DNA from 2 places in the Arthrobacter sp. NPDC080086 genome. Region 2 is predicted to be linked to the other one. Evidence: predicted binding sites of a transcription regulator. Region 2 holds the regulator's gene; the other holds the start of a gene.
What was found. The regulator LexA, encoded in region 2, represses DNA repair genes until DNA is damaged. The targets are predictions, from matches to a motif close to TCGAACANNTGTTCGA.

Region 1 (4,416 bases), on a different contig from region 2:
AGAGGCAGTGGTAGCGGACGCGCCCGTGCTTGTTGAGGCGGCTGTGCTCGTCGAGGTGCCGGCGGTGTCCATCGGCATGGCGGCGCTCGCGGAGGTGCCGGACGGGGGAGCCGTGCCGCCTCCCGAGCCGCAGCCGGCCACACCCAGCACCAGGGCCGCGAGCGCAGCGACGACGCCACATTTTCTTCCGGTGACCATGACCCACCTCCGGCGAATCAGTTGACCTAAGCAACCCGCCTTAATTCTGCTCCTCATCGGTGCGGATGGCGCCGGGCATTTTGGCGGGTATTGCGGTGAGGGGGGCCGGGGCCGCCGCCGAGACGGCCTCGGTCCTAGCGTGACCCCGAGCGGGTGGCCTCCCACTCGCCGCGAAGGATCGAGAAGACTTCCTTGTCGTAGCGGGACCCGTCGAACACCCAGCTGCTGCGGAGCACGCCCTCCGAACGCATGCCGAGCCGCCGGGCGATGGCGACGCTGCGCAGGTTGTCGGTCCGGCACCGCCACTCCACCCGGGAGACGCCGCGTTCCTCGAAGGCCCATTCCATCAGCAGGGCGACCGAGCGGGTGACGAGTCCGCGGCCCACCGCGCCGGGTTCCAGCCAGCAGCCGACCTCGCAGATGCCCCAGCCGGCGTCGAAGGCCACGAACATGACGCCGCCAATGATGCTGTCCCCGTCCCAGAGGCCGTAGATGCGGGCGCCGTCGCGGGCGGTGGCCGTGGCGTAGCGCTGCAGGGTGGCCCGGGCGCCCTCGACGGTGTCGGTGACGAAAGCCGGTCCCACCCAGGGGCGGATGTGGTCCCGGGCCCGGTCCATGTGCTCGGCGAAGGCCGGGGCGTGCCACGGCTCCAGGGGTTTCAGGACGACGCCGTCCCGGACGGCCGTTTCAAACAGTGAAGAAGGCATGCCGGGAGCTTAGCTGATAGGCCGGCGCGGTCAGGCGGCCTTGACCAGGGGGAGTTCGTCCCAGTGGGTGGTGTAGCGGGGGGAGAGCATGTCCCGCCTCATGCTCCAGTCCGGTCCGCCCCGGATGCCGCCGAAGCCCAGTCCGATGGAGCCGCGGCCGTAGCGGCGTGTGATGTCCTCCACCAGGCTCCCGATGTGGCGTTCCTCGCGCGGATTTTCGAACGGGGACAGCGGTGCCTGGTTCCCGGTGGGCCGAAGGTCGGTGACCATGATGCCGGCCTTCGCGTACTTCACGCCGTCCACGATGCGGGGCAACAGCGCATGCGCCGCCCGCGTCAGGATCACCGGATCCGCCGTCGGCATCGGCAGGACCACACTGACCGTGGGGAACGAGACGTCCCGGGCGTTGAAGTGCGAGGTGCCCGCGAACGCGGTGAGGAGCTTCGCCTGCAGTCCGTGCCGGGACAGCCGGGCGGAGGCCTGTTGCCCGTAGACGCTCAGGACCTGCCGGAACCCGGCTGCCGAAGTCAGCGGGGTGGAGAAGGAACGGGAGAAGATCAGTTGGTCCCGTCCGATGCGTTCCTCTTCCAACGGGATGCATGGGGTGCCCTGCAGTTCCAGGACGGTGCGCATCATGACCACGGAGAACCGGTCGCGGATCATCACCGGGTCCGCGCGGGCCAGGTCCAGGATCGAGTGGATGCCGAGGGCGTTGAGCCGCTTGGTCAGCCGGGTGGCGACGCCCCAGATTTCGATCACCGACAGGCTTCGCATCAGGCGCTCGCGGGCGGCGGCGGGCACGGACTCCCAGTGGCAGACGCCGTCGAAGGCAGGATTGTTCTTGGCCCACTTGTTGGCCAGCTTCGCCAGCGTCTTGGTGGGGGCGATGCCGACGCAGACGGGCACGCCGACGTTGCGTCGCACCGCCGTCTTCATCTGTCCGCCCAGCGCCAGCAGTTCCGCAGGGGTGCCCTTCACCCCCAGGAATGCCTCGTCGATGCTGTACACCTCCAGCCAGGCGGAGAAGCGGCCCAGCAGTTCCATCACCCGGGCGCTGATGTCGCCGTAGAGTTCGTAGTTGCTGGACAGCGCCACCAGTCCCCACTCCCTGGCCCGTGGGGCGAGCTTGAACCACGGCTCGCCGAGGGGAATCCCAAGCCGCTTCGCCTCGGGTGACCGCGTGACGGCACAGCCATCGTTGTTGGACAGCACGACGACGGGACGGCCCTCCAGGGCGGGGTTGAAGGCGCGCTCGGCGGACGCGTAGAAGCAGTTGACGTCCACAAGGGCGATCTGGGGCAGCTGGCGCATCGGGGCGGGCCTGGCCATGACGGCGCCCTAAACCACGTGGAGGCAGCGCGTGGCGACGCCCCAGACCACGAGTTCGGACAGGGACGGAACCCTGATGTCCGGGTAGGCCGGGTTCTCGGCCTGCAGCACCACCCCGTTGCGGGTGATCCGTAGCCGCTTGATGGTCAGCTCGCCGTCCAGGACCGCGACGACGACGGATCCGTCCACGGGTGTCAGCGCCCGGTTGACGATCAGTTCGTCCCCGTCGCTGATCCCGGCGCCCTCCATGGAGTCCCCGGAGACCCGGACCACGTAGGTGCTGGTGATGTCCTTGATCAGGTGCTCGTTCAGGTCGATGCGGCCGTCGAAGTAGTCCTGCGCGGGCGAGGGATAGCCGGCCGCCACCGGCACCGGCGAGATCAGCACCGAGAGGAGGGAAGTGCCCGCGTCTATCACGCGGGGTCCGATAATTGCGCCCACAACACACCTTAGTTCGAATATATGTTCTAATCTAAGTGTAAACCCGGGGGCGGACACTGGACCGGGGGAAGCCCTTCGGTAGTAGGCTTCGGGGGTTGGCCGCGCCGGGCGGCCCGCTGTTTGGGGGTAGTGGTGGCACGAGCACGTTGGCTGGCGGTTGTGGCTGTGGGAGCTGCCCTGTGCGGCGGGGCTGGGCAAGCCGTCGCGGCCCAGGCCGTCGCGGCGCCGGCCGCCTTGGCGCCGGCGGAGGTGGTATCGACGGGCGGGACGCCGGTCGACGTCGTCGTCGGCCCGGACGGAACCGCCTACATCGGCGGCTACGACGGCCCCGGCGGGGTCCTGGTGATTCCGCCGGGCGAGCCGGGCCCTACGCGCCGGATCACGACCGGCCCCAACGTGGCCGGACTGGCCCTGGGGCCGGACGGAACGCTCTACGTGGCCCAGCAGCAGGGTGGCTCCGTCGGCGGGGCCGAGATCGGCGTCGTGCCTCCCGGTGCCGCGGCCGTCGCCCGGACCATCCCGGTGTCGAGGGGCAACCACCTGATTGCCGCCGGCCCTGACGGCACAGTGTATGTGCCGAACCCGGAGAACAAAACGGTGCTTGTCCTTGCCGCCGGGGGCACGGCGGTGGACCATGTCATCGGGGTCGGGGCGGGACCGGTGGAAGTCGCCGTCGGCGCGGACGGCACCGCCTACGTGGTCAACCAAATCGAGGGCACGGTCTCGATCGTTCCCGCCGGCCAGGCCGCGGCATCCCACACGATTCCCACCGGGACGGTGGCCGGCACCACGGAGAATCCCCACGACATCGCCGTCGCCCCGGACGGCACGGTCTACGTCACGAACATCAGCACGAACAAGGTTGCGGTCATCGGGACGGGGGCGGACCGGGTGGGCTACACCATCTATGTCCCCGGCGGCCCCACCGAGGCGGCGCTCGGACCCGACGGGACGCTCTACGTGTCGAGTGTCCTCACCCCGGGGATATCGGTGATCAAGCCAGGCTCCCGGACCGTCGATTCCACCATCCCGACCGAGGGACGCCCCGGGCACCTCGCGGTGGCCCCGGACGGCAGCATCATCGCGGCGACGCCGGGCACCGGCCTGGGCAACGGGTCGGTCTCCCGCTACGCACCGCCGGCGCCGTTCCCTGCCCCGGGCCCGGCCGGCCCCGGGGCAGGGAACGGCGCAGGAGTGGGGAACGACGCCGCGGTGGGAAACAATGCCGGGCCCTCGCCGTGGAGTTCGCCCGGCGTCGTTGCGGGTGCCGGCGGAGTGGCGGTGATCGTCGTCGCCGCCCTGGTGCTGTTGCTGGGCCGACGCCGTTCCCTCAGAGCCGACGGACGCGACGGCGACGTTACCGCCGAACAGGCGTAGGGCTGGGCCGTCCCGATCCAGTAGCGGCGCTTGCCGTTCCGGGTGTCCTCGTAGGCGCCGCCGTTCTTTTCGATCGTGGCGCGGGAGCCCGCGTTGTCCTCGTCGCAGGTCAGGAGTGCCCGATCGATTCCCAGGCCGCGGGCGATCGGCAGCGCCTCCGCCAAGGCTCCGGCGGCATGACCGCGCCGCCGCGCCGACGGGCGGACGCTGTAGCCGATGTGCCCCACCTCGTTGAGGAGGAATTCGTTCAGGTGGTGGCGGACCGCCAGGGAGCCAAGGAATTCGCTGCCCTCGACAATCCAGAGATACGTACAGGGCACGTAGCCGGGCTTCCGCGGAGTCCCCGGTCGCGCGTCCCGGCGCA
Region 2 (4,416 bases):
ACAAGCTCGAGGGTGGGTTCCCGTCCGAGGAACCCGCCGAGGGCCAGCTCTTCTCCCTGGGTGAGGACACCTCGGTCCCGCACTTCGCCGCCGCCATGGGCGGTCCGGCCTCGCAGCTGGGCCGGGAAGTGGTCCGGCTCCGGGAATGGGCCGAGAACACGGCCACCGGCGACCGCGACGAACTGCTCCCCGGCGTGACCGACCGCGCCTGGCGGCAGGTGTCCGTCACCGCCATGGAATGCCTCGGCGCGCAGAAGTGCCCGTCGGCCGCCGAATGCTTCAGCGAACTGGCGCGCCAGGACGCGGCGGACGCCGACGTCGTGGTCACCAACCACGCCATGCTGGCCGTGAGCGCCTTCGAGGGCCTGGCCGTGCTGCCCGACTACGACGTCGTCGTCGTGGACGAGGCGCACGAACTCCAGGACCGGGTCACCGGGGCCGTCTCCGGCCAGCTCTCCGTGGCCATGGTCCACGCCGCCGCCTCGGGCGCCCGCAAGCACACCGGCATCACCGTGGACGCGCTGAACAACGCCGCCGCGAACCTCGAGCTCGCCGTCGCGGGGGTTCCCGGCGGACTGATGCCCAACGGCCTGAACAGCGAACAGCTCGACTGCGTGGACCAGCTCCGGGACGCCTGCCGTGCGGCGCTCTCCGACTCCAAGGGAGACGGCTCCACCACGGCCGACGGCGGCCGGCAGCTTGCGCGCTCCCGGCTGATGGTGATCCTGGAGCTCTGCGAACGCCTGCTCGCGGCCCGCGAGAACCGCGAGGTGGTGTGGTTCTCGCGGCAGAGCACCTTCGACCCGCAGCAGGGCTACTCGCAGCCGGACGATTCGGCGCCCGCGCTGATCAACATCGCCCCGCTCAGCGTGGCCGGGCGGCTGCGGGAGGGCCTGTTCGCGGACCACACCGTGGTGCTGACCTCGGCCACCCTCGCCATCGGCTCGGCCTTCGAACCGGCCGCGGGGGGCCTGGGCCTGGTGGGCCCCGGCGCCCCGAGCTGGACCGGCGTCGACGTCGGGTCGCCGTTCGAATACCCCAAACAGGGCATCCTCTACGTCGCCAAGCACCTGCCCAAACCGGGCCGGGGGACCGCGCCCGAGGCCCTGGACGAGCTCGAGAAGCTGATCCGCGCCTCCGGCGGCGGCGCGCTCTGCCTCTTCTCCTCCCGGCGCGCCGCGGAGGAGGCCGCCGACGCGCTCCGGCCGCGGCTGGGCCTGAGCATCCTCTGCCAGGGCGAATCCACCATGACCGCGCTGGTCAAGCAGTTCGCGGACGAACCGGACACCTGCCTCTTCGGCACCATGTCCCTGTGGCAGGGCGTTGACGTGCCCGGCAACTCCTGCCGGCTGGTGGTGATCGACCGGATCCCGTTCCCGCGGCCGGACGATCCGCTGATGACGGCCCGCTCCCGGGCCGTGGCGCAGGCCGGGGGCAACGGCTTCATGAGCGTCTCGGCCACGCACGCGGCGATCCGGCTGGCGCAGGGCGCGGGCCGGCTGATCCGTTCGACGTCGGACCGCGGCGTGGTGGCGGTGCTGGACTCACGGCTGTCCACCGAGCGTTACGGCGGCTTCCTCCGGGCCGCGCTGCCGCCGTTCTGGGCCACCACGGACCCGGCGGTGGCCGTGGCGTCGCTGGAGCGGCTCGCGAAAGAGGCCGCGCAGGGGTCGTAGGCCCCCGGGGCAGGGACGTTCGGCGGGGTTTGGCGGCGCTCAGGCCTCGGCGTCCGGGCGGGGTGGGGTCCCCAGCTCCGGGCGTTCAGCGCGTTCAGCCGGGCCCCTGGCCGGCGGCGTTGCCCGCGCTACAGGGAGCGGAGGACCGAGACGACCTTGCCCATGATGACGGCGTGGTCGCCCAGGATCGGTTCGTACTGGGTGTTCTGCGGCAGCAGCCAGGTGTGGCCGTCGCGCTGCCGGAACGTCTTGACCGTGGCTTCGTCATCGAGGAGGGCGGCCACGATGTCGCCGTTGACGGCGTCGTTCTGCCGGCGAACCACCACCCAGTCCCCGTCGCAGATCGCGGCGTCGATCATGGAATCGCCCGCGACCTTGAGCATGAACAGCTCACCGTGGCCCACGAGCTGGCGCGGCAGGGGGAGGACGTCCTCCACCACCTGGTCGGCCAGGATCGGGCCACCGGCGGCGATCCGGCCCACAAACGGGACCATCGCCGTGTCCGTGGCGCTGGCCAGTTCCGACACCGCGAGTCCGCCGACGGCCTTCAGCCCGCGGGGCTGTTCGACGCCGGAAATCGGGGTGGACCCCTCGTCCAGGGTCAGCGGCATCAACACTTCCATGGCGCGGGGACGCTTGGGGTCCCGGCGTAGGTAGCCCAGCTTCTCCAGCTGGGAGAGCTGGTGGGTCACGCTGGAGAGGCTGGCCAGCCCCACCGTGTCCCCGATCTCGCGCATCGACGGCGGATAGCCGTTGTCCGTCACGGACCGCTGGATGGTTTCGAGGATCTTCTTCTGACGGACGGTGAGGCTCTTGGGCGCCCGGGCAGGCTGGGCGCCGCGCCGGGTTGCCCTCCCGCCGGTGGCTTGTGCTGCCATGGTCCCCGTGCCTTCCGTTCGTGGTGCGGATCCGTGGCCGGCGGACCGAGTGAAGCGGCCCGATTGCTGCGAATCCTAAAAATGTCAGTGCCTGCCGTTTGACTGCTCTTGATCACCGCTGGCGGGTGTTCGACAGGTTTCAGACTGCAGGTGCGGAGTGCGGGTCCTTCGAGGGACCGGTTCCGTGCTTCAAAAATAGGTCAGCCGCCGGTGTTTTTCAAACATTTGTTCTAGCGAGTCTCGACAGAGTTCGTTCATAGGTGCTAAAAAGAGAACAGCAAGATTCGAAGATGTGTTCGAAGATTGCAAGTGGAGAACCACGGCCGGTTTCGGCCTTGTGTTCGAAGCGAATGATGGTTCAGCCGGTTGGCGGCAGGTACGAGGAGTACGCCGGGCGGCAACGACAAGTCCAGGAGGGCTCAGTTCATGTCAGCAAGAATCGCTTTCGCCGGTTCGCAGTTTTCCGACGCCGGAAGGCCGGCACTGTATCTCGTGCCGGATACTGCCACGGCCTTCTCCGGGGCGGTAGCTCCGTTCGCGGCCCCGGCCGACGCTGACGCGACCGCCGGGAGCGCGTCAGCTGTACGCCGGGCCCACTCTTCGGCCCAGGCTCCCTTGCGGCTGACCCGGCGGGGACGCTTCGTCTTCTTCGGACTGCCCTTGATCCTGCTCGCGGCCCTGCTGCTGTCCCTGGCAGGCTCCCTGACCGCGCCGGCGAAGGCCGCCGATTCCCCTGCATCGCTGGCAACCACCCCGACGGTCACCGTGACCGTGCAGCCCGGGGAGTCCCTGTGGACCATCGCCGGCACCGTCGACCCGAAACGGGATCCGAGGGACGTGGTCGCCGAGATCGTGCAGCTGAACAACCTCGACGCCGCGCCGGTCCTGCCCGGCCAGCAGCTCTTCGTTCCGACCCCCTAAGCTGAATCCCCGGGACGGAGCGTCCGCCGAACTTGGTAAGGCCATTCGCCGGCCGCGGGATGGGCCGTCGTTGGTCACGGTTTCCGGCCAGACAGTCCTCTCACTTAAACTGGGGACGTGACTGACCAGCTTGAGCGACTCAACCGACTTCCCCTCCGGACCAACCTGCGGGGCCTGCGCCCCTACGGTGCTCCCCAGCTGGACGTTCCGATTCTCCTGAACGTCAACGAGAACACCCATGGTGTCCCCGCCGACGTGCGGGCAGCGATCGCGGAGGCCGTCTCTGAGGCGGCTGCCGGGCTCAACCGCTATCCGGACCGGGAGTTCACCGAACTCCGCGGGGCGCTGGCCGAATACCTTGGCCACGGGCTGGACGCCACGAACATCTGGGCCGCCAACGGTTCCAATGAGGTGCTGCAGCAGATTCTCCAGGCCTTCGGCGGTCCGGGCCGCAACGCCCTCGGTTTCCCTCCCACGTACTCCATGTACCCGCTGCTCGCTGCCGGAACGGACACCGGCTACGTCGCCGGCGTCCGCGGCGAGGGCTACAGCCTGACCGCCGAGTCCGCCGCCCGGCAGGTCCGCGAGCTGCAGCCGAACATCGTCTTCCTCTGCTCGCCCAACAACCCCACCGGCACGGGCCTTGGCCTTGATGTCGTCGAAGCCGTCTACGAGGCGGGGGAGGCCAGCCAGGCCATCATCATCGTCGACGAGGCGTACCACGAGTTCGCCCACGAGGGCACCCCGAGCGCCCTGATCCTGCTGCCCGGCCGGGAACGGCTGATCGTCTCCCGCACCATGAGCAAGGCCTTCGCCCTCGCCGGTGCCCGGATCGGCTATATGGCCGCGGCTCCCGAGGTCACCGACGCGCTGCGCCTGGTGCGCCTGCCGTACCACCTCTCCGCCATCACCCAGGCCACCGCCCTCGCCGCCCTCCGGCA

Region 1: a site for LexA is predicted at 2,689-2,704, ahead of umuD (translesion error-prone DNA polymerase V autoproteolytic subunit). Genes of this name have one in related genera too.

Annotation. Positions count from the first base shown of each region.
Region 1 covers NZ_JBFBKP010000004.1:110,140-114,555, reverse strand. The annotation lists gene AB0305_RS03350 (cupredoxin domain-containing protein) at 1-198, opposite strand, end outside; gene AB0305_RS03345 (GNAT family protein) at 333-905, opposite strand; gene AB0305_RS03340 (Y-family DNA polymerase) at 936-2,234, opposite strand; gene umuD (translesion error-prone DNA polymerase V autoproteolytic subunit) at 2,244-2,675, opposite strand; gene AB0305_RS03330 (hypothetical protein) at 2,835-4,052, shown strand; partial or broken gene AB0305_RS03325 (GNAT family N-acetyltransferase) at 4,124-4,416, opposite strand, start outside.
Region 2 covers NZ_JBFBKP010000076.1:5,176-9,591, reverse strand. The annotation lists gene AB0305_RS18950 (ATP-dependent DNA helicase) at 1-1,676, shown strand, start outside; gene lexA (transcriptional repressor LexA) at 1,805-2,554, opposite strand; gene AB0305_RS18940 (LysM peptidoglycan-binding domain-containing protein) at 3,170-3,475, shown strand; gene AB0305_RS18935 (histidinol-phosphate transaminase) at 3,593-4,416, shown strand, end outside.